2 regions of the Rossellomorea sp. GCM10028870 genome follow, and region 1 is predicted to be linked to the other one. Evidence: predicted binding sites of a transcription regulator. Region 1 holds the regulator's gene; the other holds the start of a gene.

Region 1 (8,312 bases):
CGATAATCCGGACGTTTCTCTCGGAAATCAGGACGTTTCTCTCGGAAATCCAGCCGTTTCTTTCGGAAATCCGGCCGTTTCTCTCGATAATCCAGCCGTTTCTCTCATAATCCAGCCGTTTCTCTCGATAATCCAGCCGAAAACCTCCATAATCCAGCCGTTTTGCAATAATTGTAAAAAAATCACATCAAAATGTCCAATGTCTACACCTAAATTTACACACATAAAAAAGAGAGGAAATCGCATCGCATGTAATTTCCTCTCTTTCAATCTATTCTCTTCTATTCCTTCCATCGATCAACACAGGTTGGGATAGATATTTAATCCGCTCCATGATCCTTGCCGCCTTCAGCTTTTCTTCTTCTCCTCTTTGGCTGTATGTCAAATGATGAGTCAGCTCGCTGAAGTTGAAGTTGGAGGTGAAGAATGTAGGCAGGTTCTCAAGCATTCTGTACTGGAGGATCGTCCCCAGGATCTCATCTCTCCCCCAGCTAGACATCGTTTCTGCGCCGATGTCATCGAGCATGAGTATCGGGGCTGATTTTACCATCTCAAGCTTTTCATTCACCGTATTATCACCGAGTGATTGTTTGATCTCCCTGAAGAACTCAGGAACATACACGATAAGAGAACCGATTTTTTTCTCGGCGAGTTCATTGGCCATGGCCCCTAACAAATAGGACTTGCCGACCCCGAACTTCCCGTAAAAATAGAGTCCTTTCATTTTCGTGCCCTCTGTATAGGTCTCCACGAAATTCTTTGCAAGCCGCACTGCTTCCAGACGGCTTTTCGAATCAAGGTCAAGGGTTGAGAAAGATGCTTGTAAAATATCCTTCGGTACATACAGGCTTTTGATTAGACGCTGGGCGCTCGTCCTTTCATCGTGGATGACTTTTCGAGGGCAGCGATGATAATCAATGTCGATTGTGTTGCCCCTGATCACTAAGTGGGGATCATACCCCTCCATCATATTCTTGCACTCCTGTAAAGAAGGGCAATAACGGCATTCCTTACTTTGAGAAATGTATTCATATAACTTCATAAGGCTCTCATTCACCATTTCCCCTGTAACACGGTCTTCATTCCTGCGAATAAAATCCTTCACATCATTGTTTTCAAGAATCTCTTTTTTCATTTGCTCATATCTTTGTTGAAACGAACCAGAAGCCGCCAACCTTTTCAGGGTGTTGTTTATTCTTTCCACCGCTATGTTCACCTACTTCCGAAAATTTTTAAGCTCTTCTTCGAGTTTTTTCTTCTCTGCCTCGAAATCGTATTCTTCCTGAGAGGAATCGTTTTCTTTCTCCACTTCTCCTTCTTGGAACCATTCCGGGAGTTTTTCTGTCCGAATCGGCTTTCTTCGCCTATTCGTTTTATTTTCCTTTTTCCCTTCAGCCCACTCCAAATACTGCTTGTGTTCCTTCTTGGCTAAATCCATTGCTTCGCTTGCAGTCGTAACCTTTTTCCTCGACCAATGAGATGCGATTTTTTCCATATATCCCTTTGTCAGCTTCATATCTGTTTTTAATAGGACATATTGTATAAGAACGTTCATAACACCAAGCGGCAGCTTCTGTGACATGAGCACTTCTTCTACGGCCTGCAGATCAGACTTAGAAGGGGCACCGCCATTCGAAATATCAGATAGTACGTCTTTTGGAGACGTGTTTTCAAGGTATTCAATCAGCTCCTCTTCTTTGGAGAGGGGTTTATACGCTGGTTCAGGTTTCTTGGTCTCGATTCTGGTAGTCAAATCGGGCAATTGATCCCCTGTTTGTAGCCCATACCAATCCCGTGCAGTTTTACGCAATAATTCTATATCGATGGTATCATCAGCATCCAGGGAACTTAAGACGATATTTTTCATTTGAATAGGATCGATGCCGTATAAATAGCTCAGCTTCAGTACCGTTTCCTTCACAGTCGCTGTAAAGGCTTTTCGCGGAACCATGGATTCGGATAATCCCGCCAGCAATAACTGAAAATCAAAATCGATGTCGTCTAATGGAATCCCTTCATTCCTTCCATAGTTCATATATTGTTCACCAGACTTGGTTTCCGAATCCACATTTGCATCATGGTGAAGAAAATTAATTTGCTCCGATGTAAAAACATCCTGAAAGGATCGAGTGATATTCGAGTACTGCTGTTTATCAACCGATTCGTCAGTGAAAAACTTCTTCAAACGCAAGTAATGAGTTCTGCCGATTTTCCGGTAAAGATACACATTCAACATACCATCATGAAAGAATTCCTGAGGGGAAAGAGGAGGCTGCAGTTCATAGAGAAAGCTGCGGTCCCCGTTGTCCCTTTTTTCATATGCCTTTAACAAGCCGATTCCCTCAAGCTTCATCCGCGCTTCGTAGACGTCCTGAAGATTCACGGACAGTATGTTCATAAGGTGATAATGGGTGGAATCAGTCGACCAGAGCCGATTTTCTTCGACTTCTCCCCATAAACTCATATAAAGACTGTAGCACACTGAACCAATTAAAGGCTGGTACAGAAATGTAATGATTTTCCGGTCATATTCCTGAAGCATCCCATTTGTCCCTACCGTGTAGGGATCGATTGGCTGTATTTCATTCCAATGCTTCTTCATCATAGTTGGATTCTACCTTTCAAAGAAATAAAGAGAAAAGAGCTAAAGAATTACATCTTCAGCTCATTCTTCTACTCTTTTTTTATTAATTCTTTCAGTTCGTCTATAAATACATTAATATCCTTAAACTGTCGATAAACAGATGCAAAGCGTACGTATGCAACTTCATCTACCTTGGCAAGTTGATCCATGACCATCTCACCGATCTTAACGGATTCTACCTCAGAAGCACCTTGATTTCGGAGTTCCTTTTCAATATCCGTTGAGATCTTTTCTAATCTCTCAAGAGGTACCGGGCGCTTCTCACAAGCCTTGATCAACCCTCTCAAAATCTTCTCTCGACTAAACTCTTCTCTTACCCCTTCTTTTTTCACCACAATTAAAGGAAGCTCTTCTACCTTCTCGAAGGTCGTGAAGCGAAAAGTGCATTCTTCACATTCTCTTCTTCTCCTGATCGAACGTCCTTCATCAGCAGGCCGGGAGTCCACCACTCGGGTACCATTATGCTGGCAAGACGGGCATTTCATAATATCAGCTCCGTTATTACATACTCTTACTTTCATCATATAAAAAAGCTGCGCTGTACACAAGCTTCTATGGGATTTACCGTTATTTCACTTTTGTCAATTCACTATCAAGCTTCTGATAATAATGGCTGATCTGCGCTTTTAACACCGTATATGTACCAAAGACCTTCCCTTTGTCTGCACTCACCTTGAAATCGACTGCCGTTTCAAAAGGCCTTACGGTGATGACTGTTGCGACGATGAACAGTTGGGGAGTCCCATTTTTACGAACCGTGATTTCCCCTCTGTCCTTAGACTGGGAAATCACCTCATATTCAGAGGATGAGAATAACTCTAGTACTGCATTAAATGCACCTTGATGCATGGATTTATAATATCGTGATTGCAGGTCTTTATCTTCGTGCTTATCAGATGTCTCACATTCTGATTGAAATCGTTTAAACAGGGTACGTATTCCGCTCATATAAAGTTCCTCCCTTTATTTACCCTTATTTTACACGAAAACCGCACGAATGAAAATTCAAAATCAATTCCTTTACAAAAGCACAAAAAAAGAGATGCATCCAATACGCATCTCTTCTGAGTTATTTTCAATTAAAGGGCTTGTGCCTGAGACTTCTTCACTTGTACCGGACCCATACCACGTGGCAATTCGATTGTTTCACGCGTGTCAGCACCAAGAGCATCTGCAATATATTCAGCAGCGATGTTAGGATCTAAATCACCGCAAGTATATACATCTATACTGGCATAACCATGTTCAGGAAAACTGTGAATAGTCAGATGTGATTCTGAAATGATCACAACTCCACTCACACCTTGAGGAGCAAATTTATGGAAAGCTACCTCACGAACCTCTGCACCTGATTTAAGTGCAGCATCGACGAATGTTTTTTCAATTCCTACTACATCGTTTAATTTTTCAAAATCGCAACCCCATAATTCCGAGATTACATGACGACCCATTGTTTCCATTGAGTGTTTCCCCCTTTGACATAATTTTTTTCGTCAAAATGAACGTGTCCTTTGGCAAAATCTTAACTACCACGGGGGAAAGTTAGTCCGAAGAGGTCCTAACCCTTTAAGTAGTTAAATCAGTATTCATTTGCTAATAAGAAGTTCACGAAAAATAGTATACTTTGTTTAAAACTGTTTTGCAATAAATTTTTATAAACTTTTTTATATGGGTGGACGATCGGTTGATTGCAACGAGATTATGCGGGTTATCACCCAAAATAGTAAAGTGAGTTTTGGATTATGTTCTAAATGTTGACCGTTCCTTTTCGCTCCAGGCACTTGCTTTCCGCGGGGCGGGCGGTGAGCCTCCTCGGCTTCGCCTGCGGGGTCTCACCTGTCCCGCTATTCCCGCAGGAGTCAAGTGCCTTCCGCTACAATCCACTCTGGGATGCTACACTTTTTCTAATTATACTTTTTGATAGATAAACATAAAAAAGCTCCTTTGCAGAATTTGTTCCTAAAATATTTAATACATCCCCATTAAATAAAGTGTTCTATACCATCATTCTTAAAAAGCGAAATAAAAGAAAAAAAACGCACCTGGAAAGGTACGTTCTAAGGATGATGCTTATTGTTTATGTTGATTCTTTCAAACGTTGACTTCTTGTTTTGCGTTCATTTTTGTTGCTACGAATTTAGCCAGATCGACGACGCGGCATGAATAGCCCCACTCGTTATCGTACCAGGCAAGTACTTTCACTTTTCGATCTCCCATTACCATCGTGGATAATCCGTCGATGATCGCTGAATGAGGATTTGTATTAAAGTCGATCGAAACCAAAGGTTCTGTTGTGTATTGCAGCACTCCATGTAAAGAACCAAGAGATGCTGTAATAAATGCTTCGTTGATTTCTTCTACTGTTACGTCTCTTTTCACATCTACAACCAGGTCCACTAGTGAAACATTTGGTGTAGGGACACGTAATGCCATTCCGTGAAGCTTGCCGTTTAATTGAGGCAGAACCAATGATAATGCTTTTGCTGCACCAGTCGTTGTCGGGATGATCGACTGGCCGCACGCTCTCGCTCTTCTCAAATCTTTATGGGGATTATCAATATTTTTTTGGTCATTTGTGTAAGCATGGACTGTCGTCATAAGTCCGTTTTCAATACCAAATTGCTCATCTAATACCTTCGCAACTGGTGCTAAGCAGTTCGTTGTACAAGATGCATTTGAAATCACGCTGTGTTCTTCAATATTTAATGCGCTTTCATTTACACCCATCACAATGGTAACGTCTTCATTTTTACCTGGGGCCGTCAGGATGACTTTTTTGGCTCCCGCTTCTAAATGCAGGCTCGCTTTGTCTTTTGAATTGAATTTTCCTGTTGCTTCAATGACAATATCAATATCCAATTCGTTCCAAGGTAATGCTTTAGGATCACGATTGCTTAATAGTAGGACACGTTTCCCGTTGACGATGAGTGCATCATCTTCTGTCACTACATCTGCCTGGAATGTTCCATGATTTGTGTCATACTTTATTAAATGGGCTAGCGTTTCAGCTGGGTAGCTTGCGTTAATGGCTACAACCTCTAAGTTTTCCTCTAATATTGCTTTTCTGAAAACCATTCTCCCAATACGTCCAAAACCATTGATTGCAATTTTCGCCTTCATAAATCCGGCTCCCCTCTATATTAATGTTATACTTATATGTTTATTTGCTAAAAATAGTATAACATATTTAGAGAATTAGTTAATAAGTATTTTGCGGATTTTTAATGTTTTATTATTCTGACAAATCAGCTTATTGAATGTATATTTTTATGGATTGGATTCATACATTTTTTCAATGAAATAGATTTTGATTTTAACATTGATCGTTCCTTTCCGCTCCAGGCACTTTCTTTCCGCGGGGAGGAAGTCGAGCCTCCTTGGCTGCGCCTGCGGGGTCTCGACCTTTCCTCTATTTCCCGCAGGAGTAAAGTGCCTACCGCTACAATCCACTCTGTGCTGATATATGTTTAGTGCCTATACATTTGAAAGACAAACACCTTAAAGCCTCTATAGTTACGATTAGAATTTCTCCTATTTACAAATACAAACCAAAAATCAATATTTATCAGCATAACTACTAATTATAGTGAGCCATAATAAAAAGCCGACAAGAGGTTTCTTGTCGGCTCATTTGCCATTCTATGGTTTTAGATTCCACTCCACTAAGAGTGCATCAAGCTGTTCTTTGGTCTCATGTAGAGATCCGTTGTTGTCGATGACTGCGTCGGCAAGGCTTGCTTTATCCTTTAAGGGGAATTGGGAAGCGATGCGGGATGATGCGTCTTCACGGTTAAAGTTGTTCCGCTCCATCAGGCGGGATAGTTGGGTTTCTTGGTCCACGTATACCACGACTGTGCGATCAACCATCCACGTCAAATCACTTTCGAATAAAAGAGGGATATCCATGAAAATCGTGTGTTTACCAGCTGCAATGGCTTCATCTTTATGTGCGAGCATCATGCTTCTGACGGCAGGATGAACGATTCCATTCAGCTTTTTTCGTTTTTCTTCAGAGTTAAAGATGATTTGACCGAGTTTTTCCCGATTGATGGTTGAATCGTGATCGTGCAGTATGTGTTCACCGAATTCTTCCACAATCGCAAGATAAGCAGGCTGATCAACCTCAACCACCATACGGGCGGCAAGGTCGGCGTCTATTATCGTATATCCTTTTTCATTTAACATAGTTGAAACTGTACTTTTACCACTTGCAATACCACCTGTTAATCCTATAATGGTTCCCATTATCGTATTCCTTTCTAGCTCAGCCACTAAAACCGGAGGATCCCTATAAGGATCAAGAGAACTCCCGGAAGAAATGATACTCGATGAATCCACCGTAAATGAGAGAAGAACTCTCCCATCTTCAATCCTGAGAATAAGAACGTAAAGCTCATCAACAGGATTGCCAAAGTAAGTAATAATGGCGAGAAATTTAATAACGCGGCACCGATTCCGGCACCGAATGCATCGAGTGACAGGGCGATCCCAAGCATGAATGCCTCGATTCCCGTAATCGTACCCGATCTATCAAAGTCTGCCGTTAACGGCCTTCTTAAAATTTGAACCACCAGGCCTATGGATTTGATCTCAAAGTTAATCAGCGTCTTTTCCTGGGATAATACCGTTTCTTTTTCCGGTCTAAAGAACTGGTACAATACGGCCGCTCCTATTACAACTAGAATCAGCCCGCCAATTCTGCCAGCCCAAACCGGTGTGATGATGGATCCGATGGTTTGACCGAGCAACATGGCTAACAATAAAGAGCTTGCCGAACAAATGGATATGATGCTGATTGATTTTGTAGGGATTTTCACTTTTCGTAATCCGTAGGTTAAACCGGTGCTAAAACTATCAAGACTTACAGCAAACGCCAGCAGTAATAAGGAGATTGTTTCACTCATCTAATAGCCCTCCCAAAAATCATTACAATACTATATGGTAAGGGCTTATCAGATGTTAAATGTTCTTTCTACCGTTGGCAATCAGGACAATAGTGAGTCCCTCTCCCTGCAGAAACCTTCTTCTCAATGGGAGTCCCACATTGACGGCACGGCTCTTCTTTCCGGCTATACACGTAGAGGTTCTGTTGGAACATCCCCATTTGACCCTGGGAATTCACGTAGGATCGAATCGTACTTCCACCCATTTCAACGGCTTCGGTTAGCGTATGAATAATTTCTTTATGCAAACGTTCAATTTCTTCCGTTGAAAGGGATTTTGATTTCCTGTCAGGATGTATACCCGCACGGAATAACGCTTCATCTACATAGATGTTCCCCAGTCCCACGAGGACCGTTTGATCTAATAATGTAGCTTTCACGATTCTATCTGTCTTGCGCAGCTTCTCTGTTAAGTAGTCTGTTGTAAACTCGGATTGGAATGGCTCCGGTCCCAACTGCAGGAGGGGAAGGTGAAGCAACTCCTCCCCTTTCTTGAAAAGGTGCATCGTCCCGAACTTCCGGACATCACGGTATCTGAGTTCTGTGTTATCCGTAAAATGAAAGATCACGTGGGTATGCTTTTCAATCGGGTCCCGGCTATCGGATACGTTATACTTTCCCTCCATTCTCAAGTGAGAAACAAGGGCCACGTCGTTTAAGTAAAAGATCAGGAATTTCCCTCTTCTTCTCATTTCAAGAATTTCCTGCCCCTTCAAGCTATGAAC
Region 2 (8,312 bases), 350 kb from region 1:
AGGACACGTATTTCCAACTTCAGACCCAATGGTAACGTCTGTTGAACGCACGTCTTGAATCGTATCGAGTAACACGATCGGCTTTTTAGTTGTAGGAATCTCTTTTTGTTCTGCTTCATGCTCGTCATCAAAGCTGTTTTCTTCTGCTTTGAGGGTAAGAACTTGCGAATCACGGCTTCCATCAACGTACACCGTACCGCCTTTTGCTCCACCTTTATAAAGACGCTCATACACTTTTTCTACTTGCTCAACCGTATAACCACGAGGGGCATTAACGGTTTTCGAAATGGAGCTGTCAATCCAATTCTGGATGACACATTGAACATCAGCATGTGCTTGTGGCGCCAGGCTCATGGAAGATACAAACCATTCTGGAAGATTGTCAGCATCTGCTTCCGGATTTCTCTTTAAGTAATCCTCTACAATATCCGCTTTTACTTCAATAAACTTACCAAGACGGCCGCTTCTGTAATATGTGAAGGAGAAGTAAGGCTCGAGACCTGTAGATACACCAACCATCGTACCTGTTGAACCTGTTGGAGCAACGGTTAACAGATGAGAGTTTCGAATCCCGTACTGTTGAATGTCATCCCTTACATCCTCAGGCATTTTCTTCATGAAACCTGTTTCCACAAACGCTTTTCGTAAAGCCTTCGTTTCTTCGTCGGTACTTCCAGTAAGGAATGGGAAGCTTCCCTTTTCCTTGGATAATTCAACGGATGCACGATAAGCGGTTGTTGCGATGGCTTCGAACACCTCATCAACCAGCTGGTTACCTTCTTCTGAACCGTATTCTTTTTCACAATAGATCAACAAGTCTGCAAGCCCCATAACGCCAAGGCCGACACGTCGCTCACCAAGGGCCTGCTTTTTGTTTTCATCCAGGAAGTACGGAGTCGCATCAATGACATTATCCTGCATGCGAACACCCACTTCAACGGTACGCTTCAACTTTTCGAAATCAACGGTTTTCGTCTCTTTATTGGCAAACTGAGCCAGATTCACGGCTGCCAGATTACACACTGAATAAGGAGCAAGAGGCTGTTCACCACATGGGTTGGTAGCAACTACCTTTTGACCATATGCTTTCGCATTCGTCATATCATTCGCGTTATCAATAAAGAAGATTCCAGGCTCAGCTGAATACGTTGCACAAACATTGATAAGATTCCAAAGCTCTTTCGCTTTGATCTTACGGTAGGTACGGACTTTGTATCCAAGCTTTTCCCACTCTCGGACGTCACCGACATTGTGCCATTCTTCATTGTAGTATTTCATTTGCTCTTCATTGTAACTTTCAACATCCGGGAAGCGGAGTTCATACTCACGATCGTTTTCCACAGCTTCCATAAAGTCGCTTGTTAAACAAACAGAAATATTGGCACCTGTCAGAAACTCTGAATTATGGACGCTATATGTTCCGCCTGTACGCAGCTTTTCTTCTGCATTCTTAAGGATCTTCGCATCAAACCCACCATACCCGGGGATTTGTCTATAGTTCAGGATTCCTTGATACATCGCTTCCTCTTGTTCCGTCAGAGGGGTGAATTTCAATTTATCCTGTGCCGCTTTTTTAATGGTTTCATCTTCTGTATTCTCAAGGAGATAACGCAGAATACGCGGGTTTTGCATTTTAGAAATGATGAATTCGATAATATCGGGATGCCAATCTGATAACATGATCATTTGTGCCCCGCGTCTTGAACCGCCCTGCTCAACCAAATGAGTCAATTTGGCGATGTCATCCAGCCAGGAAACCGAACCGGAGGATTTACCGTTCACACCTTTTGCAAGGGTATTGCGCGGACGAAGCGTCGATCCATTCGTTCCGACTCCCCCGCCTCGGCTCATGATCTCCATTACCTGCTTGCGATGTTCTGAAATCCCTTCACGTGAATCCTGTACGAAAGGCATCACGTAACAGTTAAAGTACGTAACATCCGTTCCGGCACCCGCTCCATAAAGCACTCGACCAGCAGGAACAAAATGCAGGTTCACCAATTCATGATAGAACTTCTCAAACCAAACTTGTCTCTTTTCAGGAGTTTCTTCCACTTCTGCTAAGCCTGTTGCGTTACGCTTTGCAATTTGTTCGTAGTAGACTTCGAGAGGTTTTTCAATTACATCAAGTGTTCTAGAAACGATACCCGTTTCCATTTCTTCAGGTTTGTCTATGGCACTTCTGTACTCTTCTTCGATCCAAACATCTGCTTTCTTCGTTTCCCAATCGATGCTTGTGATGTAACCTAACCCTCTTGCAGGGAATTTAGGATCTTCTTTGATGGTGAGGACTACAAAGTCTCCTTCAGAAAGGGTGATTTTTTCCGTGTCTTTGAAAGAATAACGATCAATCATGACAAGACGGGATACACCTTTGTGTGTAGTATTCATATCCGGTGTAATGGGATGTACTTGAGGAAATAATCCGATATCCTGATTTAATCTTTCGATGTTTAATTTCATTGTGTTTTTCGACGCAACAGTCATAAAGACAACTCCTTCTATCTCAAATCTTTCATTTGTTTGTTATTTACTTTGATGTGTAATATCAAATAATACGATATCATAGCTCTATTAGAAAAGCAATAAATAAACACAACATATAGTGTGCAAAAAATTATTCGACACACCATATATTGTGTTTCGGGTCAATAGGTCATTTGTTTGTCAAACGGATAATAAGCCAATAAAAATAGAAAACAGGAGGAAACAATAGAAAATCATATAATACTCCGACCATTTCTATTAATTTAGAACTTGATATAAATCCAAGTCGCGTAATAGTTGGTAAAATAGGAAAAAAGCGACAAGCATCGCTTTTTTTCTACAAAAAATTTTATCGTTTAAAATTCCAATCATCTGATTCGTACCGGGTTTCGGCAAGGTCCACAACATATTGTGTTTCCTCTTCGGAAAGTTCATATGGTTCCAGGTGGATATTCAGTCCTTCTTCAAAACCTTTTTTGAACGCTTCCTTGGCCATGTCCATGGTGACCGTTTCAGAACTGATTTCGTTCATCGCAACGGCCTTGTTTTTAAAAGCTCGCTGCATACGCTCTTTTACCCTGTCAGATGGATAATTAAACAGACTAAACAATTTATCTTCGTCAAGATCCAGGAGGATAGAGCCGTGCTGGAGGATGACGCCCTTTTGACGCGTCTGGGCACTGCCTGCCACTTTCCTTCCTTCAACCACCAGTTCATACCAGCTGGGTGCATCAAAACAAACAGCTGAACGTGGATTTTTTAATCCTTCCCTCTCTTCTGCTGTTTTCGGAACAGCAAAGTAGGCTTCAAGGCCCAGGCCCTGAAATCCCTTTAGAATTCCTTCCGAGATGACACGATACGCTTCCGTTACTGTTTTAGGCATTTCAGGATGATCTTCTGAAACAATGACGCTGTACGTCAATTCATGTTCATGCAGAACCCCCCTGCCTCCAGTCGGTCTTCTGACGAATCCGAGTCCGTGCTCCTTAACGGCTTCAAGATTGATTTCCTTTTCTACCTTTTGGAAGTAGCCAATCGATAGTGTCGCGGGATCCCAACCGTAAAAACGAATCGTCGGAGGAATCTTCCCTTCACTATGCCAATCGAGTAGCGCCTCATCAAGGGCCATATTATAAGAAGGGGAACAATTCCCTGAGTCAATGAATCTCCATGTTTCCTTTTTCATGCATCATACCTCATTTACGTCTTCTCTTTGATATTTTATTATGTAATCATTCAACTTCATTCAAGTCCGTTACTAGTCTATCAAATCCAATCGAAAAAACAAAGAAAAACAGATTGGAAAGTGTTTGCTATAAAATAATAAATTTGTTTTGATTCTCGGAGCTTTCATGAATATAATAGAAGATAGCGCATTTGTAGAAAGGAGCATGAATGATGGAAGGATTATATATTCTTTTAGTCGTACTTGGTGGAATCATTGTTTATTCACTCTTTACGTTCTTCTATCAAAAGAGAATTGTGAATACATTGACTGAAGAAGAATTTCGAGCAGGATATCGTAAAGCTCAATTGATAGATGTTCGTGAAGCGAATGAATTTGAAAACGGTCACGTACTTGGCGCACGAAATATCCCCCTATCTCAAATAAAAATGAGACAAAAGGAAATCCGTGCCGATCAACCCGTTTACCTTTATTGCCAAAGCGGACTCCGCAGCGGACGAGCAGCTCAAATGCTTCACCGCAAAGGATACCGAGATCTTCACCAATTGCAGGGCGGCTTTAAAAAGTGGACAGGTAAAGTAAAACATAAAAAATAATGTGAAAGGATTGCCTTAGAGGCAATCCTTTTTTTGATCGGTGGGAGTAGTCGGATGGATTGCGTTGATGGATCTAGTGGTAGTATGTAGAATCCAATCAACAAATGGGATTATTTGTAATTCGGCTGGATTTTTGCTGAAAACTGCTGGATTCCTGTTCATTTCGGCTGGATTATCAACCAAAACGGCTGGATTCCTGTTCATTTCTGCCGGATTATCGACCAAATCGGCTGGATTCCCTTTCACTTTGGCTGGATTATCGACCACCACGACCGAATTCCGCGCCTATTTTGCTGAGTGATCCACCATATCTGCTTAATTACTTGTCTTACTATGCTAATAGTCCCTTTAAACGGCCAAATCACGTCTTTTTCACTTGAATTACAGGAGATAACACCACAATCACCTCCGCCCCATTTCTCTTTCAATGAAGGTCCGTCCCTCAGAAAATCCCCGCAGCGAACCGCTGCGGGGATTTCCAGTTTTACATCTTTTAGCTTTCTTTTGTATAACGCAGTATTGGTTTTCTTGCTGCGAGTGTTTCGTCCATACGTTTGACGATGGTCGTATGAGGTGCTTCTTGGACGATTTCCGGTGTTTCTTCTGCTTCTTTAGCAATTTGGATCATTGCATCTATAAAGGAATCTAGGGTTTCTTTCGATTCTGTTTCCGTTGGTTCAATCATCATGCATTCTTCCACATTTAATGGGAAGTAAATCGTAGGCGGATGATATCCGAAGTCGAGTAGTCGCTTCGCAATATCCAATGTACGGACGCCAAGCTTCTTCTGACGTTTTCCACTGATGACAAATTCATGCTTACAATGACGATCGTATGGAAGGTCGAAGTGAGGAGCCAGTCTGCGCATCATGTAATTTGCATTCAGGACTGCGTTTTCTGTAACGGCTCTCAGTCCGTCCGGCCCCATCGTTCTGATGTAAGTATAGGCACGAACGTTAATACCAAAGTTCCCATAGTATGGTTTTACACGGCCAATTGAATCAGGACGGTTGTAATCGAATTCGAACTTTTCGCCATTTTTCACCAGGACCGGTTTTGGAAGGTATTTAATCAAGTCTTCCTTCACTCCGACAGGACCGCTTCCAGGACCACCGCCTCCGTGAGGGCCCGTAAACGTCTTATGAAGATTTAAATGCACGACATCAAATCCCATGTCCCCAGGTCTGGCTTTTGATAATACTGCATTTAGATTGGCACCATCATAATACAGCTTACCGCCTGCTTCATGAATGATTGCAGCCATTTCCAGAATGTTTTCTTCAAATAAACCAAGAGTGTTCGGATTGGTCAGCATCAGGGCTGCAGTATCATCTCCTACTACACGCTTCAGATCTTCCAAATCAACTAATCCATTCTCGTTTGATTTAACCGTTACTGTTTCGAAACCTGCTACAGTGGCACTGGCAGGGTTCGTTCCATGAGCTGAATCCGGTACGATGACCTTCGTACGGTGAGTGTCACCATTTGCTTCATGGTAAGCACGGATCATCATAAGACCGGTCCACTCTCCATGAGCTCCTGCTGCAGGCTGCAGGGTCACCTCATCCATACCTGTGATCTCTTTCAAATGCTCTTGAAGATCATACATAAGTTCAAGCGCGCCTTGAACACTTTCTGCTTCTTGTAGCGGATTGATATGGGCAAATCCATTCAGTCGTGCAACGTTTTCATTCACCTTTGGATTGTACTTCATCGTACAGGACCCTAAAGGATAAAAACCGGAATCCACACCATGATTACGTTTTGATAATGCTGTATAATGACGCATGATATCCAGTTCAGATACCTCTGGAAGCTCTGGTTCTTCCGAACGGATATAATCTGATGGAATGAGATCTGATAATTCCACCTGTGGTACATCTAATTCAGGTAAGCTATAGCCGACACGGCCTTCTTTAGATAATTCAAAAATAAGAGGTTGATCTTGCTTATTCATGACAATCCCCCAGTTCTGCTACGAATGCGTCGATTTCTTCTTTGCTGCGAAGTTCAGTAACAGCCACCAGCATGTGCTGTGCCAAGCTGTCATCCACTAGTCCAAGATCGTATCCACCAATCATTTCTTTTCCTAGAAGCTTTTGATTGATTTCTTTGACAGGCATATTTACCTTAACGACAAACTCATTGAATGTTGGACCTTCAAATGCAATGGAGAATCCTTTTGCTTTAAAGGCTTCTTTTGCATAATGTGCTTTTTGGATATTTTGAAGTGCCATCTCTTTGACGCCCTGTTTTCCAAGTGCTGTCATGGCCACAGATGCTGCGAGTGCATTTAATGCCTGGTTTGAACAAATATTCGACGTTGCTTTATCACGACGGATATGCTGCTCACGCGCTTGAAGAGTCAGAACGAATCCACGGATTCCATCTTCATCAACGGTTTGACCAACAAGACGGCCCGGTACTTTACGCATAAGCTTCTTGTTCACGGCAAAGTATCCACAGTGAGGTCCACCAAAGGCACTTGGAATGCCAAATGGCTGTGCATCACCAATGACGATATCTGCACCTAATTGTCCAGGAGGTGTAAGTGCACCTAGTGCAAGTGGGTTTGAGGAAACCACGAACATCGCTTTTTCAGCATGAGTCACTTCTTCGATCGCTTTTAGTTCTTCCACCCGGCCGAAGAAGTTAGGATATTGAACGATTACCGCTGCAATTTCATTGCTCATTAATTTCTTAAGTTCTTCCACGTCCGTTACACCATTATTGTGCGGGATTTCCACCACTTCGATATATTGACCTTTTGCATAAGATCGTAAAACATCACGTGATTCCGGATGTACGGTACTTGAAACCAATACCTTTTTACGGCGGGTCTGACCTGCGCTCAGCATAGCTGCTTCTGCTAGTGCCGTTCCTCCATCGTACATGGAAGAATTGGCTACATCCATGCCAGTCAGCTCACAAATCATCGTTTGAAATTCAAAGATAGCTTGAAGTTCCCCTTGTGAGATTTCCGGCTGGTAAGGAGTATAGGCAGTATAGAACTCTGAACGTGATAATACATGATCCACGATGATCGGCATGTAGTGGTCGTATACTCCTGCCCCTAAAAAGGACGTGTGACTTTTCAAGTCAGCATTCTTCGCTGCCAATTTGGTCAGTTCTTTTACCAATTCTGTTTCTGACTTCGCTTCTTTGATTTTGTAATCCCCTTTGAAACGAACCTTCTCAGGAATATCTTCAAATAGATCGTTAACGCTGTCTACTCCTATGCTGTCTAACATTTCCCTTTGATCTTGCTCTGTCATCGGTAAATAACGATGCTTCATGACCGTCATTCCTCCCCTATTTCTTTGGTCTTTTATAGAATGGTGTCGATACCACTTTGGCTTTTAACTTTTTCCCTCTGATTTCAACCAGTACTTCTGTATCTAAAGAAGTAAACTCTTTATCAAGTAATGCTAATCCTACATTTTTCTTTAATGTCGGTGATTGCGTACCGGTTGTGACTTCCCCTATTTCTTCTTCACCGGAATATACTTTATAGCCATGACGGGGAATTCCGCGATCGATCATTTCAATCCCGACGATTTTTCTTGAAGCCCCTTCTTCCTTTTGCTGTTTCAGCACTTCCTGACCGATAAATGGAACCTCTTTATTCACCTTTACGGCGAATCCGATCCCCGCTTCGATCGGCGTGATGGATTGAGATAATTCTTGTCCGTAAAGTGCAAGATTGGCTTCAAAACGCAATGTATCACGTGCACCTAGTCCGCATGGTAGCACCCCATGGTCCTTTCCTGCTTCCAGGATAGCTTTCCAGATCGCAGCCGCATCACCAGCATCACAGTAGATCTCAAATCCGTCTTCCCCTGTGTAACCGGTACGTGAAACAAGTGCAAGTCTATCATCAATATTCACTTCGGTTTGGAATTTAAAAAATCCGATATCGCTTAGTGAATGTTCGTTTGTAAGTAATTGTAAAACTTGTTCGGCAAGTGGACCTTGAAGTGCCAATTGCGCCATATGTTCAGAGATGTTATTGATTTCTACGCCATCTACTTCATGTTCTTTCA

Evidence for each region. Region 1 encodes NrdR, which represses ribonucleotide reductase genes. Its sites were predicted from a motif close to AACACNATATATNGTGTT; they were not measured.
Region 2: the regulator NrdR is predicted to act here: its motif matches at 2,626-2,643, upstream of ACFQWC_RS02625 (vitamin B12-dependent ribonucleotide reductase).

Annotation. Positions count from the first base shown of each region.
Region 1 covers NZ_JBHTGN010000001.1:160,887-169,198, reverse strand. The annotation lists gene ACFQWC_RS00865 (hypothetical protein) at 28-270, opposite strand; gene dnaI (primosomal protein DnaI) at 272-1,204, opposite strand; gene ACFQWC_RS00855 (replication initiation and membrane attachment family protein) at 1,217-2,605, opposite strand; gene nrdR (transcriptional regulator NrdR) at 2,674-3,129, opposite strand; gene ACFQWC_RS00845 (cytosolic protein) at 3,212-3,592, opposite strand; gene speD (adenosylmethionine decarboxylase) at 3,724-4,104, opposite strand; gene ACFQWC_RS00835 (glyceraldehyde-3-phosphate dehydrogenase) at 4,736-5,764, opposite strand; gene coaE (dephospho-CoA kinase) at 6,284-6,889, opposite strand; gene ytaF (sporulation membrane protein YtaF) at 6,916-7,548, opposite strand; gene mutM (DNA-formamidopyrimidine glycosylase) at 7,617-8,312, opposite strand, start outside.
Region 2 covers NZ_JBHTGN010000001.1:506,855-515,166, reverse strand. The annotation lists gene ACFQWC_RS02625 (vitamin B12-dependent ribonucleotide reductase) at 1-2,487, opposite strand, end outside; gene ACFQWC_RS02620 (lipoate--protein ligase family protein) at 2,837-3,673, opposite strand; gene ACFQWC_RS02615 (rhodanese-like domain-containing protein) at 3,886-4,269, shown strand; gene ACFQWC_RS02610 (hypothetical protein) at 4,337-4,570, shown strand; gene gcvPB (aminomethyl-transferring glycine dehydrogenase subunit GcvPB) at 4,763-6,226, opposite strand; gene gcvPA (aminomethyl-transferring glycine dehydrogenase subunit GcvPA) at 6,219-7,565, opposite strand; gene gcvT (glycine cleavage system aminomethyltransferase GcvT) at 7,582-8,312, opposite strand, start outside.